4 regions of the Kitasatospora cinereorecta genome follow, and region 2 is predicted to be linked to each of the others. Evidence: riboswitches for the same ligand, from Rfam matches in the RefSeq annotation. Region 2 holds a riboswitch; each other region holds the start of a gene.

Region 1 (4,204 bases), 1.5 Mb from region 2:
CAGCTATTGCCTCAATGTGACGTTTCGTTTTCTCGGAGTGATCGGAAAGATCGACCGGAGTCCGGCAATTCGCACCAGGTGTGAGTGAGCTCGTAGGGAAGTCCTACCTGGCCGAAGAGTGGTGATATGCCCGCGGCTAGGCTGCGGCCATGGACGTACTCATCAATGTCTTCGTGGCCCTGCACATCATCGGTATCGCCTCCCTGCTGGGCGGCTTCCTGACCCAGATGAAGGCCATGGGGGCGGGCACGGCACGCTTCGTGCCCGCCATGCTGCACGGTGCGCTGACCATGCTGGTCACGGGCGTCGCCCTCGTCGGGCTCGACCAGGCCGACGACCGGACGGTGAACAACGTCAAGATCGGCATCAAGCTGATGGTCCTGATCGTGATCCTGGCGCTCGTGTACGTGAGGCGGGACGAGGAGAAGGCCGGCAAGGGCGAGTTCGCCGCCGTCGGAGGGCTGACGGTCGCCAACGTCTTCATCGCCACGCTCTGGACCTGAGCCGGCTCCCGTACCCGCCTGTCTCTCCGCGGGGCGGGCGTACGGCCCCGTACGCCCGCCCTCCGTGCGTCCGTGCGCTATGCCGGGCGCACGCTGCCGTAGATCGGCATGGAGTAGATCGACTCCTCACGGACGTTCGTGCCGGGCTTCGGAGCGTGGATCATCATGCCGTCGCCCTTGTAGATGCCGACGTGGCTGATGTCGTCGTAGAAGAAGACCAGGTCCCCCGGCTGCAGATCTGCCGTGGCCACCCGGGTGCCGACCTCCACCTGGTCCCAGGTCGTCCGGGGCAGGGTGACGTCCGCGGCCCTCCAGGCGGCCTGGGTGAGGCCTGAGCAGTCGTACGAGGCCGGGCCCGTCGCCCCCCAGACGTACGGCTTGCCGATCTGGGCCCGGGCGAAGGCCAGGACCTTGTCGGCCTTGGACGCGTAGCCGCTGTCGGAGCCCGTCTCGTCACCCGTTCCGGTGCCGGGGCCCGCCTCCTCCTTCGGGGCCGCCTCCTCGGCGGCCCGGTCGGCCTCCGCCTTCGCGGCGGCCTGCTGACGCGCGAGCTCCTCCGCCTTGCGCTCGGCCTCCGCCGCCTTCTCGCGCTCCAGCTCCGCGAGGCGTGCCTTCTCCTCGGTGGTCAGCTTCGACAGCAGTGAGCGCGCCTCGGTGAGCTTGCTCTGCACCTGTTGCTTGCTGGTGCGGAGCGTCGCCTGCGACTCGGTCAGCGTCTCCAGGCTCTTCGTCGCCTCGACCCGCTTCGCCGCCGCCTCGTTCTGCTGCGTACGGAAGTCGGCGACCGCCTTCTGCTGCCGGCTGGTCATCCGCGCCATCAGCTGGTCCTGGTCGAAGTACGCCTGCGGGTCGTCCGCGAGGAAGAACGTCGCCGTCGGGGCGATCGCGCCGCCCCGGTACTGGGCGGCCGCGTAGTGGCCCAGCTCCCGGCGCGTCTCGTTGAGCTTGTCGGCCCGCTCGGCCGCGGCCTCCAGCAGCGCGTCGACCTCGGAGCGCTGCTGTGCGGACGCGGTCTTCGCCTTGTTGTACTGCTGCGTCGCCGTGCCCGCCTGGCGGTACAGGTCGTCGACCTTCTTCCGCACTTCCTCGATGCTGGGCCTGGGCGCAGCCGGGGCGGCCGTCGCGCTCTGCGTCGAGAGCAGGGTGACGGAGGCCAGTGCCGCCGTCGTGAGGCCGACGGCAGGGGTGGTGGTGCGCACCCGCGTGCGCGGCTTGCGATGCGATGCCAAGACCGGCATCTCCTTCCGTGGACCGCCTACCGGGTTAGCTGTCGGGTTCGGGCGGAACGGAAGGCTGCCCTACGGTCCTGGGGAACGGACCGATTCACCCCGGTGCTGCGTGTGGGTCCCCGGTTCCGGCTCCCTCGAGGTCGGCACGGATTCGGCAGGGGTGCCCGCGCGGCGTGGGTCGCCTCAGAGGGGTACGGGTCACCCGTCGGAGCACGCTAGCCAACCCGTGGTGTCCCTGTGAAGGTTGATGTTCGATATGCCCGATACATTTCCGTGACCTCTCCGGACCGGCGGTCCGCCGGGCGGTGACGGGCCCCGGATTCCTACGCACCGTGGGCGGCCCGTCTCCGTACGCGCACGGATCGGGCCCTCGTGCGGAATGCGGCCCCGGGCTGTCGGTCCGGCGGCCTAGACTCGTGAGGCGATGAGCAGCCTCTTTGACGACAGTTTCCTGACCGGCCTCCAGCAAGCGGACGAAGGCCCCCCGCCGCCCCCCGAGGACCACGCGCCCGAGGCGGTGCCGGAGGGTCTCTTCGAGGACGTCTTCGACACGCCTCCGCCGCCGCGTGACGCGTACTACCGCGACGGCGCCCCGCGCCCCGTGGTCGACCCCGCCGCGCTGCTCGACGGGCTGAACACCGAGCAGCGCGCCGCCGTCGTGCACGCCGGTTCCCCGCTGCTCATCGTGGCCGGGGCGGGCTCGGGCAAGACCCGGGTGCTGACCCACCGGATCGCCCACCTGCTGGCCGAGCGCGGGGTGCACCCGGGCCAGATCCTGGCGATCACCTTCACCAACAAGGCCGCCGGCGAGATGAAGGAACGCGTCGAGCAGCTCGTCGGCCCGCGTGCCCACGCCATGTGGGTCATGACCTTCCACAGCGCCTGCGTACGGATCCTGCGCCGCGAGTCGAAGCTCCTCGGCTTCACCTCGTCGTTCTCGATCTACGACGCCGCCGACTCCAAGCGGCTGATGGCGCTGGTCTGCCGCGATCTGGACCTCGACCCGAAGCGCTACCCGCCGAAGTCGTTCACGGCGAAGGTCTCGAACCTGAAGAACGAGCTGATCGACGAGGAGACCTTCGCCGGCCAGGCGTCCGACGGCTTCGAGAAGACGCTGGCGCAGGCCTACGCGCTCTACCAGGCGCGGCTGCGCGAGGCCAACGCGCTGGACTTCGACGACATCATCATGACGACGGTCCACCTGCTCCAGGCGTTCCCCGACGTCGCCGAGCACTACCGCCGCCGCTTCCGGCACGTCATGGTCGACGAGTACCAGGACACCAACCACGCGCAGTACACCCTCGTACGCGAGCTGGTGGGCCCGGCGGGCGAGGCCGACGCCCCGGGCGAGCTGTGCGTCGTCGGCGACGCGGACCAGTCGATCTACGCCTTCCGCGGTGCGACCATCCGCAACATCCTCCAGTTCGAGGAGGACTACCCGGACGCCACGACGATCATGCTGGAGCAGAACTACCGCTCCACGCAGACGATCCTGTCCGCGGCCAACGCCGTCATCGAGCGCAACGAGAGCCGCCGCCCCAAGAACCTCTGGACGAACGCGGGCGCCGGTACCCGGATCACCGGCTACGTCGCCGACACCGAGCACGACGAGGCGCAGTTCGTCGCCGACGAGATCGACCGGCTGACGGACGCCGGGGACGCGAAGGCGGGCGACGTCGCCGTCTTCTACCGTACGAACGCGCAGTCCCGTGTCTTCGAGGAGATCTTCATCCGCGTCGGGCTGCCCTACAAGGTCGTCGGCGGAGTGCGCTTCTACGAGCGCAAGGAGGTCAGGGACGTCCTGGCCTACCTCCGGGTGCTCGCCAACCCCGAGGACACCGTCCCGCTGCGCCGCATCCTCAACGTGCCCAAGCGGGGCATCGGCGACCGGGCCGAGGCGATGATCGACGCCCTGTCGCTGCGCGAGAAGATCTCCTTCCCGCAGGCGCTGCGCCGCGTCGACGAGGCGTACGGCATGGCGGCCCGGTCGGCCAACGCCGTGAAGCGGTTCAACACGCTGATGGAGGAGCTCCGCACGATCGTGGAGTCCGGTGCCGGACCGGCGGTCGTGCTGGAGGCGGTCATGGAGCGGACCGGCTACCTCGCCGACTCCGACCAGATCCCGGACGAGGACGAGGACGGCTCGGGCGTCATCACACTGATGACGCTGCACACGGCCAAGGGCCTCGAATTCCCGGTGGTGTTCCTGACCGGTATGGAGGACGGCGTCTTCCCGCACATGCGCGCGCTGGGTCAGGTGAAGGAGCTGGAGGAGGAACGCCGGCTCGCCTACGTGGGCATCACGCGGGCCCGCGAGCGGCTGTATCTGACCCGGGCCTCCATGCGCAGCGCCTGGGGACAGCCCTCGTACAACCCGCCGTCGCGGTTCCTGGAGGAGATCCCGGACCAGCATCTGGAGTGGAAGCGCAAGGGCCCGATGGCGGCCTCGGCGGGACCGACGTCGGGGATCAC
Region 2 (4,204 bases):
GCAGCTCCTCGGTCCGCTCGTGCGCCTCCCGCGAGAGCCTCTCCTGATCCGCGATCTGGTCGCGCTGGGAGATGTACTGCCGCATCGGGTACGCGAGGGCGACCACCAGGGAGCAGACGATCAGCGCCAGGAACGCGGCCCGGCCGGTGAGCCGGGAGCGCCGGGCCTGGCGGCGGTTCTGGGACCGGTAGACGCGGGCCGCCGTCTGCTCGCCGAGCAGCCGCAGCCTGGTCGCTGTGGAGAACCGGTCACGATCCTTCCCGGCCATCTCTCACGCCTCCCCGTTACGCACGTCCGTCCCCGCACACGGTACGGGACCGAGTGCGGGGACGGACGGAGGCCGGTGCCGAACGGGGGCTCAGCTCCTGCTGCCGGGCTGTCAGCCCTCGAAGCGGAACCGCGGGAACGCCGAACGGCCCGCGTACACCGCGGCGTCGTCGAGGATCTCCTCGATGCGCAGCAGCTGGTTGTACTTGGCGACACGGTCCGAGCGGGCCGGGGCGCCGGTCTTGATCTGACCGCAGTTCACGGCGACGGCGAGGTCGGCGATGGTGACGTCCTCGGTCTCACCGGAGCGGTGGGACATCATGCACTTGAAGCCGTTGCGCTGCGCGAGCTCGACGGCGTCCAGGGTCTCGGTCAGCGAACCGATCTGGTTGACCTTGACGAGCAGGGCGTTGGCCGAGCCCTCCTCGATGCCGCGGGCGAGGCGCTCCGGGTTGGTGACGAAGAGGTCGTCACCGACGATCTGCACCTTGGCGCCGAGCTTGTCGGTGATGACCTTCCAGCCGGCCCAGTCGTCCTCGTACAGCGGGTCCTCGATGGAGACGAGCGGGTACGCGGAGACGAGCTCCTCGTAGTACTCGGTCATCTCGGCGGCCGAACGGGACTTGCCCTCGAACTCGTAGACACCGTCCTTGTAGAACTCGGACGCGGCGACGTCGAGCGCGAGCGCGATGTCGCGGCCCGGGACGTAGCCGGCCTCCTTGACGGCCTCGATGATGAGGTCCAGGGCGGCGCGGTTGGACTCGAGGTTCGGGGCGAAGCCGCCCTCGTCGCCGAGACCGGTGGACAGGCCCTTGGTCTTCAGGACCTTCTTCAGGGTGTGGTAGATCTCCGCACCCCAGCGCAGGGCCTCGGAGAAGGACTCGGCGCCGATCGGCGCGATCATGAACTCCTGGATGTCCACGTTGGAGTCGGCGTGCGAGCCGCCGTTCAGGATGTTCATCATCGGAACGGGCAGCAGGTGCGCGTTCGGGCCGCCGAGGTAGCGGAACAACGGGAGGTCGGAGGCCTCGGACGCGGCGTGGGCCACGGCCAGCGAGACACCGAGGATGGCGTTGGCGCCGAGCGAGCCCTTGTTCTCGGTCGCGTCGAGGTCGAACATCGCCTGGTCGATGAGGCGCTGCTCGGTGGCGTCGTAACCGACGAGCTCCGGGCCGATCTGCTCGATGACGGCGAGGACGGCCTTCTCGACACCCTTGCCGTGGTAGCGGTTGGGGTCGCCGTCGCGAAGCTCGATGGCCTCGAACGCACCGGTGGAGGCGCCGGACGGAACGGCAGCACGTCCCGTGCTGCCGTCGTCGAGGCCAACCTCGACCTCGACCGTGGGGTTGCCCCGGGAGTCGAGGATTTCCCTGGCTACGACGACGTCGATGGACGGCACGAGGCATCTCCTTCTGGGATATGACACTGGTTGTGCAGGGTCACTGTGGCCTTGCGGCACGAGCCTAACCGGCCCGGCCCGCTCCGTCGGCCGACCGCCCGTCCCCTGGGACGAAAAAGGACCCAAGGACCCGCATTACCGGCAAAGCTCCAGAAATTTACTGGCCGGTAACTACAACAGTTGAACGATCGCCCTCACGGGACCCCCGGGAAAACGCCCCGGCCCGGCGCACACGGGGGTGAGCGCGCCGGGCCGGGAGCACCGCCGGGAGGAAAGGCCGGGACTACTTCAGGTGGAGCTGCTGACCCGGGAAGATCAGGTCGGCGTCCTCGACGATGTCGTCGTTCAGCTCGAACACCTTCTGCCAGCCGCCCTTGACGCCCTTGGCCCCGGCGATCGTGCTGAGGGTGTCGCCTGCCTTCACCTTGTATTCGCCGTCACCCTTCTTGACCTTGTCGCCGGTCGGAGTGGTCACGGTCTTCTCGGCCTCGGGGGCCGTGCGCGTCTCGCTGCGGCTGGCGGGCTGCTCGGCCTCGCGCTCCGGCTGAGCCGCCTTCGGCTCGGCCTCGCTCTGCGCGGAGCCGGTGTCGACACCCGGGTCCACACCGTCGTCGGTCAGGCCGCCGGCGCCGGCGCAGGCCCACGCACCCGGGCCCTGCAGGTCGAGGAGCTTCTCGGCGGTGGCTATCTGCTGGTCCTTGCTGGCCAGGTCGGCGCGGGAGGCGTACTGGGTGCCGCCGGCGGCCGCCCAGCTGGACTGCGAGAACTGCAGGCCGCCGTAGTAGCCGTTGCCGGTGTTGATGGACCAGTTGCCGCCGGACTCGCACTGCGCGACGGCTTCCCACGTGGCGACGGAGGCGGCGGAGGCACCGGTCGCGCCCATCAGCGGAACGGCCACGGCCGCACCGGTGACGCCGGCCAGGGTGGCGATACGGACGGCCTTGGACGGGCGACGGTGCTTGCCCTTGCTCGAAAGCAGCATGGTTCTCCTCACCGACGCCTACGAGGTGAGCTGTCGGGTTCGGGCCTGTGAGTTGCCCGGTCGCCCGCACTGGCAGGCGACTTCACCCCGAGCCGGCCCTCGCCCGTCTTCCGACGGCCGGGTCCGGCACTTACCTGGGTCCCCCGCTCCTGCCTACGGCGCTTTACGCGTCTGTCCCCTTCGGCCGACGGCAGGATTCGGCGTGTCGGTCGAAGGTGCCCGCGGTGCGAGCGGTTCAGACCGTAAACACACACAACGCCGACATTCAAAGATGGACATAACTGTCAATCAGCACTTATCACCCTGGAGGACCCTGCCGTTTCCGCAGGTCGGAGGCGATACGGGCCGAGCAGACGGGTGAGGCGGGCCAGTTCAAGCAAAGAGACCCATGTCTCACTTACGCATAAGTGGACATAGGCCCCTGAACTACCCCTGATTTTGGGGTGTTTTCCCGTCTTTGATCACTTGCCGACCGCGGCCTCGGCACCGGGCTGCGCGTCCGCTCCGGCATCCTTCGCGTCCGCCTGGAGGCCCAGGTCGAGACTCTGGCCGGGCAGGATCACATCCGGGTCGGAGCCCAGTTCCGTCTTGTTGGCCGCGTAGAGCGCGGGCCAGCCGCCGGGCAGTTCCCGCGCGTCGGCGATCGCCCAGAGGTTGTCGCCCTCGCGGACGGTGTAGGTCCCGTCCGCGCCGGCCTCCGCACCCTCACGGGCGCCGGACTCGCCGCGCGAGGCGTGCCGGCCGGACTCGCGCCCGCTCTCCAGGTCCGTCCCGGCATCCGCCTCGGGGGCCGCCGGACCGCGGTGCTTCCCGCCCGTCTCGCCGGCGCCCTTCGCGGCGCCGGACGTTCCGGACGCCCCGGGGGACGAAGAGGTGGAGGGCGACGAGGACGGCTCGGGCGCGTCCGGCGCGGCGTCCTCCTCGGACGTGTCCGCCTTGTCGTTCTTGTTCTTCCCGTCCGCCTTGTCCGGCGTCCCGCCCGAAGCGGTGTCCGACGGGGTCGCCGTGTCCGTTTGACCGGCGGACGGCTCGCCGCCCGGGTCGACGCCGGGCAGGGCGCCGTCCAGCGCGAGTCCGGAGATCACCGCGCAGCTGGGCCACGCCTGCGGCCCCTTGTCGCTCAGCACCTTCTCCGCGACCGATATCTGCTGCGAGCGGCTCGCGAGGTCGGCGCGGGAGGCGTACGCCGTGCCGCCGTAGGCCGACCAGTCGTCCTGCGAGAACTGCAGGCCGCCGTAGTGGCCGTTACCGAGGTCGGCGCTCCACATCCCGCCGCTCTCGCACTCGGCGACCCGGTCCCAGGTCGAGGCGTCGGCGGCGTGCGCGCCGGTCGCACCGAGCAGCGGGATGGCGATGGCCGATCCCGTCACGCCCGCGGCGACGACGATGGCGGGTGCCTGGCGAGGGCGGCGGTGTCTGCCATTCGCGGAGCCCATGGGATTGCCTTCCGTGTGACTGACATGTGACGGGTGAGTCGAACGGTGAACCTAGCCGTACTCGAACGTGTGTCACAAGTCGATGCAGCGGAGATCACGCGAAAGTCACAGAGTTGACAG
Region 3 (4,204 bases), 2.6 Mb from region 2:
CGCGCCGAACAACGCGGTGCTCTCGGTGGTCGGGGACATCGACCCGGAGCAGACGCTCGCCTGGATCGAGAAGTACTTCGGCTCCATCCCCTCCCACGACGGCAAGCAGCCGCCGCGAGACGGGACGCTGCCCGGCACCATCGGCGAGCAGCTGCGCGAGGTGGTCCACGAGGAGGTCCCCGCGCGTGCCCTGATGGCCGCGTACCGGCTGCCGCACGACGGCACCCGGGAGTGTGACGCCGCGGACCTGGCGCTGACCGTGCTCGGCGGCGGCGAGTCGTCCCGGCTGCACAACCGCCTGGTCCGCCGGGACCGTACGGCGGTGGCCGCGGGATTCGGGCTGCTCAGGCTCTCCGGGGCGCCCTCGCTGGGATGGCTGGACGTCAAGACGTCCGGCGGCGTCGAGGTGCCGCAGATCGAGGCGGCCGTCGACGAGGAGCTCGCCCGGTTCGCCGCCGAGGGCCCCACGCCCGAGGAAATGGAGCGGGCGCAGGCCCAGTTGGAGCGGGAGTGGCTGGACCGGCTCGGCACGGTCGCGGGCCGCGCGGACGAACTGTGCCGGTACGCCGTCCTGTTCGGCGACCCGCAGCTCGCCCTGACCGCGGTGCAGCGGGTTCTCGACGTCACCGCCCAGGAGGTCCAGGCGGCCGCCCAGGCGCATCTGCGTCCCGACAACCGGGCCGTCCTTGTCTACGAGCCGGTCGAACCGGCCGACGAGACGGACGGCACCGACGCGCACGAGGGGGCCGACAAGTGACCGACGCCGCCGTGACTGGAGTAGCGATGGAGTACCACCCGCAGCCGACCGCAGGCGAGGCCAGGCCCTGGGCCTTCCCCGCACCCGAGCGCGGCGCCCTGCCCAACGGCCTGACCGTGCTGCGCTGCCACCGCCCCGGCCAGCAGGTCGTCGCCGTGGAGATCTTCCTGGACGCGCCCCTGGACGCCGAGCCCGAGGGCCTGGACGGCGTGGCCACGATCATGGCGCGGGCGCTGTCCGAGGGAACGGACAAGCGCTCCGCGGAGGAGTTCGCCGCCGAGCTGGAGCGCTGCGGCGCCACCCTGGACGCGTCCGCCGACCACCCCGGCGTCCGCGTCTCCCTGGAGGTCCCGGTATCCCGGCTGGCCAAGGCGCTCGGCCTGGTCGCCGAGGCGCTGCGGGCGCCCGCCTTCTCGGAGAGCGAGGTGGAGCGCCTGGTCGGCAACCGTCTCGACGAGATCCCGCACGAGCAGGCCAATCCGGCCCGCCGCGCAGCCAAGCAGCTCTCCAAGGAGCTCTTCCCGGCAACGGCGCGGATGTCGCGCCCGCGCCAGGGGACCGAGGAGACGGTGCGCCGGATCGACGCCGCGGCCGTGCGCGCCTTCTACGACGCGCATGTCCGCCCGTCCACCGCGACGGCCGTGATCGTCGGCGACCTCACCGGGGTCGACCTGGACGCACTGCTCGCCGACACCGTCGGAGACTGGTCGGGCAACGCCGCCGAGTCCCGCCCGGTACCGGCGATCACCGCGGACGACACCGGCCGTGTGGTCGTCGTCGACCGTCCCGGAGCCGTGCAGACCCAGCTGCTGATCGGCCGGATCGGCGCCGACCGGCACGACAGCGTGTGGCCCGCCCAGGTCCTCGGCACGTACTGCCTGGGCGGCACGCTCACCTCCAGGCTGGACCGCGTGCTGCGCGAGGAGAAGGGCTACACCTACGGGGTCCGTGCCTTCGGGCAGGTGCTGCGCTCGACCGCACCCGGATCCGCCTCCGGGGCGACCGGTGCCGCGATGCTCGCCATCAGCGGTTCCGTGGACACGGAGTCCACCGGGCCCGCGCTGGACGATCTGTGGAAGGTCCTGCGCACGCTGGCGGCCGAAGGGCTCACGGACGCCGAGCGCGAGACCGCGGTGCAGAACCTCGTGGGCGTGGCTCCGCTGAAGTTCGAGACGGCTGCCTCCGTCGCGGGCACCCTGGCCGACCAGGTCGAGCAGCACCTCCCGGACGACTACCAGGCCCAGCTGTACGCCCGCCTGGCCGAGACCGGCACGGTGGAGGCCACCGCCGCGGTGGTCAACGCCTTCCCGGTCGACCGTCTGGTCACCGTCCTCGTCGGGGACGCCGCGCAGATCGCGGAGCCTGTCAGGGCGCTGGGCATCGGAGAGGTGACGGTCGTCAACGGCTGACGTGCCCGGAGCGACGCGGACCCCGGCGAGTACGTTCTCGCCGGGGTCCTCCCATTTGTCCGTGTCAACCGCACATGCGGCTTTATGTCCTGTGGGATGTATGACAAAAGGCCTGATCCGTTTGGCGTCGGAAAGTCGTCCGGCCTAGCGTCGGCCCGGCTGTCCGTCAGACATATGCCGCGTCCGCGGCGCCGGGCAGCCATCGCCGAGTCCCCGTCAGGCGCGAGCCTGGGGAGCCGGGGACCCACGAAGTCCCTGGGGTGAATCGGACGCCTGCGCCCTCGCACGGGGCGAATGCGTCCGTAGGAGACCTTCCTGCTCCGAACCCGTCAGCTAACCCGGTAGGCGAGAAGGAAGGAAAGGATCAGTCCCTCCATGGCGTTCACCCGTGCCACCGGGAAGCACCGTGCCCCGAGCCGCCTGACGCGCAGGAGCGCCCAGGTCGCCGGCATCGCGGCTCTGGCCACCACCGGCGTCATCGGCGGTGTGTCCTCCCCGGCCCTCGCCGCGGACTCCGAGGCCCTCACCGCAGGCGGCACCGGCCTGACCCAGGCCGTCACGATCGACTCCACCCTCGCCGACCAGATCGCCGCCCAGGCGAAGGCACAGCAGCATCAGGCCGACCTCGCCGCCAAGGCCGAAGCGAAGGCGAAGGCGAAGGCCGAGGCGAAGCGCAGAGCGGAAGCCCGGGCCGAGGAAGCACGTGAGGCCGAGGCGCGCGCCGCCCGCGCAGCCGAGCGCGCCCGGCTGAACTCCTTCCACCTGCCGGTCGCCGGCTCCCAGGTGACCACCGGCTACAAGTCCGGCGGCGCCCTCTGGTCCTCCGGCAGCCACTCCGGCGTGGACTTCCGCGCCGCGTCCGGCAGTTCCGTCGTCGCGGTCGGCGCCGGCACGGTCGTCGAGGCGGGCTGGGGCGGGGCCTACGGCAACAACGTCGTGCTCCGGATGACGGACGGCACGTACACCCAGTACGGCCACCTCTCCTCGATCGGCGTCTCGGTCGGCCAGAGCGTCACCCCGGGCCAGCGGATAGGCCTCTCCGGCTCGACCGGCAACTCCACCGGACCGCACCTGCACTTCGAGGCGCGGACCACCCCGGAGTACGGCTCGGACATGGACCCCGTCGCCTACCTCCGCGCGCACGGAGTCCAGGTCTGACCTGTCGCGGGCTGTCCCGTCGACGAAGGCCCCGGCACCCTTGGGTTCAAGGGGTCCTCGCAACTCCCACAGATCGCGGGTGTTGCGAGGGCCGTTAGAACCCAAGACCCGCCGGGGCCTTCGTCGTGCCGCCGGGGAAGGTGCGCGACGAAGCTCCGCGGAAGTGCTTTCCGGGCAGAAGATATGCATGGATTCCGCTCCGGCATCGGAAATTCACGCTGATTGCAATAGAGTCACGGAACAGGCGTCGATCGGCCGCGTTTCGCGGGGATTAAGGCGGAGGTTCGGACATGCGCATTCCCGCGCATTCGGTATGCACGGCAATCCGTGACGACATCGTCTCCGGTGTCTTCGAGCGTGGCAGCCGCCTCACCGAAGAGGTGCTCGCGCGTCGCTACGGGGTCTCCCGTGTCCCGGTGCGCGAGGCACTGCGCACCCTGGAGTCCGAGGGGTTCGTCGTCACCCGTCGGCATGCGGGGGCATGCGTCGCGGAGCCCACGGAACAGGAGGCCGCCGACCTCCTGGAGATACGGATGCTCCTGGAGCCCCTCGGCGCCGCACGTGCTGCTCAACGCCGTACGGAGGCACACCTCAAGGTGCTCCGAGGCCTGGTCAGGCTGGGGCAGGAGCGGGTGCGCAGGGGTGAGGGGGAGGACCTGCGCTCCCTCGGCGGCTGGTTCCACGAGACGCTGGCCCAGGCTTCGGGCAGTCCCGCGCTGATCGCGCTGCTCACCCAGCTCCGGCACAAGATCGCCTGGATGTACGCGGTCGAGCAGCCGGCCCGCCCCGCCGACTCCTGGGCCGAGCACGGCGCCCTCGTGGACGCCGTGGCGCGCGGCGACGCGGAACGGGCCCGGGTGCTCGCCACCCAGCACGCCGA
Region 4 (4,204 bases), 2.9 Mb from region 2:
CCGCGGTGATGACGGCCGCCGACGAGGCGGTCGTGCTGGACTTCGCCGACGAACGGTCCGTGGTGCAGACGCGGTTCGCCACGACCGCACTCACCCTGTTCCGTGCCCATCTCGGGCTGCACACCGACGACGTCGTACGGGACGCGGAGGCGGCGCTGGCCGGGCCGCTGCCCGAAGGGCTGCTGGAATGCTCCCAGTTCAGCTTCCTGGGCCAGGGCTGGACGGTCGGACTCGCCAACGAGGCGGCGCTCAAGATGAAGGAGGCGTCCCTGTCCTGGACGGAGTCGTATCCGGCGATGGAATACCGCCACGGTCCCATCAGCATCGCCGCGGCTGGGACGGCGACCTGGATGTTCGGCCCCGCGCCGGAGGGCCTGGCGGAGCAGGTGCGGGCGACCGGCGCCCGCTGGGTGGAAAGCGGCCTGGACCCGCTGGCCGACCTGGTCCGGGTCCAGCGGCTGGCGATCGCCCGCGCGGCGGCCCGCGGCCTCGACCCGGACCTTCCCCGTCACCTCACCCGATCGGTGGTGCTCGACGGAGCCACCGCGGGCTGAGTCACGGCACGGCCGGGCGGGTGCCGGGCGGTTCGCCCGCCCGGCACACCGCTCCACGGACCGTGTCGCGGTCAGTCCTCTTCGAAGTAGGCGTCCAGCGCGGCGTCGAGCTCCGCCGTCCACTCCTTGAGGCTGCTCCGGGCCTCCGCCTCGACCTCGGCGTTGAACCACCGGCGGCTCGACACGTGCACCGTGACGGTGAACCGACGCCCGAAGCGGGCGGTCTTGACCTCGACCGCGCCGATCTCGCTCCAGTCGAACTCCGCCTCCTGGTCGTCCAGCGTGAACCGGACGCCGTCCCGGTCCACCCGGATGGATCCGCGCCGGTCGCTGACCTCGAAGACGGGCCCGTCGGCCTCGTCACCGTCCTCGCGCGAGGCCGGGGCGGCGGGCTCCTGCCCGGCGTCCCGCGGCGCCTGCGCCGCCTCGGCACCGGCGGGCACACCGGACGTCTCGGGCTCTTCCGGCACCTCCGACGCCTTCTCCGCTCCACCCTCCGTCCGCGCGGGGGCAGGGGCCGTCAGGCCGGGGATGTACGCCGGGTCCGTGCCCGCGGCGAACTCGGGCTTCGTGTTGGAATCTATACGCTGCTCCACGGCGGGCAGTATGGTCGACGAACCTGTACGTGACCAGTCGCCCTACGGCCGGGCACCGCGGCACTGCGGCGGAATCCACCGGAACGCGGCGGCGTCGCGCCGGCCCCGGCCGGCGGACATGCCCGGCGCACGGCAGGCACCCGCACGAGCGGCCGACCGGAGTTCCCCGTCGCTCACGCCACGACGATCACGAGCAACTCCCCCGCCCCCAGGCATGGTTGCCCCCGTCGGCACGGGCGGGGAAGCCGCGGTGCGGGGCCGCGGCCCGGGGAACACCGACACCCCCGCACCCGCGGCAGGCTCGTGCCGCATGCCGACCGATCGCCGCCGCCGCGCCGGACACGAACGACGGGTGGTGCGGGTTCTTCCGAACCCGCACCACCCGTCGTCGGTGCTCCGCTGTCACACGGCGGAGCCTCAGTAGGCGCCGAACACGTTGTCGATCGAGCCGTACCGGTCGGCGGCGTAGTTGCACGCGGCCGTAATGTTGGCGACCGGGTCGTAGCTGTCCATCGACGTACCGGGCACGTGGTAGGCCTGGAAGGTCGGGTCGATCACCTGCAGCAGGCCCTTGGACGGGATGCCCGCGGCGGCGTTCGAGTCCCAGTTGTTGATGGCCATCGGGTTGCCCGAGGACTCACGCATGATGTTGCGGTGGATGCCGTCGTAGCTGCCCGGGATGCCGTGCTCGGCCATGACCGCCAGCGACTCCTTGATCCAGCCGTCGAGGTCGTTCGTGTACGCGGCGGGAGCGGCGGCCGGCGCCGCCGCGGGCGCGCCCTGCGCGCCCTGCGCGGCGAGCGCGGTGCCGGTGCGGTCCGAGCGGTCGGCACGGTCGGCACTCCGCTCGGCGGAGGCGGACGCCTTGGATTCGGCCTTGTCCGCCGTTCCGGCCTTGTCCGCCGACTTGCTCTCGGCCTTCGCACCGATCGTCAGCTTCAGACCGGCGTGAATGAGGTCGGGGTTTCCACCGACGGCCTTTCGGTTGTCGGCGTACAGCGCCTTCCAGCCGCCTTCGACGGAATGCTCACGCGCGATCTTGGAAAGAGAATCGCCAATGATCACGGAATAGGTGACGGGCGCGGACTTCTGCGCGGCAATCGCCTTGCCGGATACGGCAGTCGACGTGGTCACCTTTTCGACGGCGACCGGCTGCGCCGGTGCGGCGAAGGCTCCGGTCGCGCCGATCACGGGAAGGGCGAGAGCGGCTCCGCCCGTGCTCACGGCGATGATGCCGCGGGTCAGCGAACTGGTCCTGAAACGACGGTGCTTACCCTTTGCGGGCATGGTGAATTCCTCTCCGCCGCCTGCGAAGTGAGCTGTCGGGTTCGGGCTGGAGATGCCCGGCCGCATGTGCATGCGACTTCACCCCGAGCCGCTCCGGGTACCGGATCGGCACTTACCTGGGTCCCCCGCTCCTGCCGTACGAGATGTGGTCGGGTTCCCGGACGGCGGCAGGATTCGGCGTTCCATCCGGAGTGAGGGTGACCGTAGGCGAGGAATAGCGAAAGGAACAAGCCCCGAATTCGTGATCACAATTCACTTGCAAGATCGATCCATCGGAATTCATGTAATCAACCCCACACCCACGATGCCAACCTTCTTGGCGCGCAAGGGAACCGGTCGACATGTCGATGCGTCCGGGACCCGCGGCAGTGACTCTGGTCACGAGGTCCGAAAAGGGCGATTTGCGACCACCTGAAACCACTCGGGTCGCACGAAATGGCCTTTTATGAATTACGGGATGAATTACTGATAACTCACTAAATCGGGCATACGGCTCATTGGTACGTTTCAGGGCATATCAGCGGCAGCCGCGTGGAATCGATCAGCGCATGACCCACAGCGCACGCCCTCACCCCACGAACCCGCGGATCACCGTCCTGCCCGTCCAGCCCGGCGATCCGCCGTTCCGCATCATGGAGATCGACGGAGAGATGGCCGGCCGGGCGACCTCGATGACGGACGTGCTGTTCATCGCGCGGGCTGCCGGCATCAGGGTCCATGACCTCGACGACCCGGCGGCGGTCCGGTGGGTGGGCGGCGGCAAGCTCACCTGGAGGCCGCACTGAGCCCGGCGCACACCGCACGGGGCGTCGCCCTGCCTGCGCGCCTCCCCGACCGTGCGTCCACGCCGCGCCACCACACGAGCATCGTGGCGCCGTCGCCTCAGCCGGCCGGAAGTTCGCCGGTCCAGGGGTCGAGGCCCGCCCTGCGTCGGGCCCGCTGGACGACCCGGCTCACGAACGCGTGCGACTGACGCCCCCTCATCCCGTCCACGCTGAGGGGGACGGACTCGAAGCTGCCGGCCAGCAGCCTCCGGAGGAACTCGGCCATCCCGAAGCGGTACACCGCGAAGGTCGGCACGGTGTGCCGGCCGCAGACCACCACGGGCCAGCGGTCGGGGTCCTCGTCCGTCGTCAGCCAGCAGAGGATGTCCGCCTCGGTGGTCGTACCCCAGGCGAGCAGCGCACCGGGATCGAGCACCAGATCCGTCCCCGCAGGATCGGCCCAGACCTCGTCGGCCTCCACCCGCCACACCTCGCGGACGGCACCGGTCCCGTCGGCCATGGCATCGGCCGGGCGGCACCCGTCCGGTGCGTCCGCGGGCAGCGGCCGGTGCACGACGATCACGTCGTCGACCGACCCTTCCCCGTAGGCCCTCATGAAAGCCTTGTAGTCGGCGGGGAAACAGGCCCCCCACCGTGCTTCCGCGACGGCCCAGTCGACCTGCTCGTCGGTGCCGTACGTCGTCGGCAGCAAGCGCTCCAGTGCCTCGATGGGCCGGGGGATCACCGGCCGCCTCCCCGTACGCGCACACCTCGTAACGCGCATCCGTGCCCCGGATTCCGGCCGCTCACGCTCCGTCCCCACACCAGCGACTCCCCGCCTGTCCCGTGGAAGGACCTGTTCCTCCCTCAGGCCCAGCGACCGGCGGGCCGCGAACATCACACCGGCCGGCCCGGAACACCCCCGCGGGCGGGGTGGGGCCGTGCTGGTGTCCGGGAAGAGTCGCCGGCGCCGGGCCTGCTCGGTGGCGCCGGTGCGGGATTC

The links. A riboswitch is a leader RNA that binds a small molecule or an ion and turns the genes downstream of it on or off. The one in region 2 is predicted to bind cyclic di-AMP.
Region 1: it holds a riboswitch for cyclic di-AMP, as region 2 does, so the genes downstream of both, ACFPN0_RS20350 (NlpC/P60 family protein) here and ACFPN0_RS13030 (transglycosylase family protein) in region 2, are expected to answer to the same signal.
Region 3: it holds a riboswitch for cyclic di-AMP, as region 2 does, so the genes downstream of both, ACFPN0_RS25305 (M23 family metallopeptidase) here and ACFPN0_RS13030 (transglycosylase family protein) in region 2, are expected to answer to the same signal.
Region 4: it holds a riboswitch for cyclic di-AMP, as region 2 does, so the genes downstream of both, ACFPN0_RS26035 (transglycosylase SLT domain-containing protein) here and ACFPN0_RS13030 (transglycosylase family protein) in region 2, are expected to answer to the same signal.

What each region holds. Positions count from the first base shown of each region.
Region 1 covers NZ_JBHSJP010000001.1:4,380,928-4,385,131, forward strand. Annotated here, with positions in the region: gene ACFPN0_RS20345 (hypothetical protein) at 150-503, shown strand; gene ACFPN0_RS20350 (NlpC/P60 family protein) at 581-1,741, opposite strand; cyclic di-AMP (ydaO/yuaA leader) riboswitch at 1,740-1,899, opposite strand; gene ACFPN0_RS20355 (ATP-dependent DNA helicase) at 2,157-4,204, shown strand, end outside.
Region 2 covers NZ_JBHSJP010000001.1:2,868,913-2,873,116, forward strand. Annotated here, with positions in the region: gene ACFPN0_RS13020 (FtsB family cell division protein) at 1-268, opposite strand, end outside; gene eno (phosphopyruvate hydratase) at 380-1,666, opposite strand; gene ACFPN0_RS13030 (transglycosylase family protein) at 1,950-2,648, opposite strand; cyclic di-AMP (ydaO/yuaA leader) riboswitch at 2,649-2,819, opposite strand; gene ACFPN0_RS13035 (transglycosylase family protein) at 3,110-4,084, opposite strand; gene ACFPN0_RS13040 (cytochrome P450 family protein) at 4,190-4,204, opposite strand, start outside.
Region 3 covers NZ_JBHSJP010000001.1:5,488,565-5,492,768, forward strand. Annotated here, with positions in the region: gene ACFPN0_RS25295 (M16 family metallopeptidase) at 1-757, shown strand, start outside; gene ACFPN0_RS25300 (M16 family metallopeptidase) at 784-2,166, shown strand; cyclic di-AMP (ydaO/yuaA leader) riboswitch at 2,360-2,528, shown strand; gene ACFPN0_RS25305 (M23 family metallopeptidase) at 2,542-3,324, shown strand; gene ACFPN0_RS25310 (GntR family transcriptional regulator) at 3,615-4,204, shown strand, end outside.
Region 4 covers NZ_JBHSJP010000001.1:5,739,127-5,743,330, reverse strand. Annotated here, with positions in the region: gene ACFPN0_RS26050 (SIS domain-containing protein) at 1-554, shown strand, start outside; gene ACFPN0_RS26045 (hypothetical protein) at 626-1,150, opposite strand; gene ACFPN0_RS26040 (hypothetical protein) at 1,193-1,327, opposite strand; gene ACFPN0_RS26035 (transglycosylase SLT domain-containing protein) at 1,568-2,437, opposite strand; cyclic di-AMP (ydaO/yuaA leader) riboswitch at 2,440-2,627, opposite strand; gene ACFPN0_RS26030 (hypothetical protein) at 2,986-3,222, shown strand; gene ACFPN0_RS26025 (SMI1/KNR4 family protein) at 3,320-3,946, opposite strand.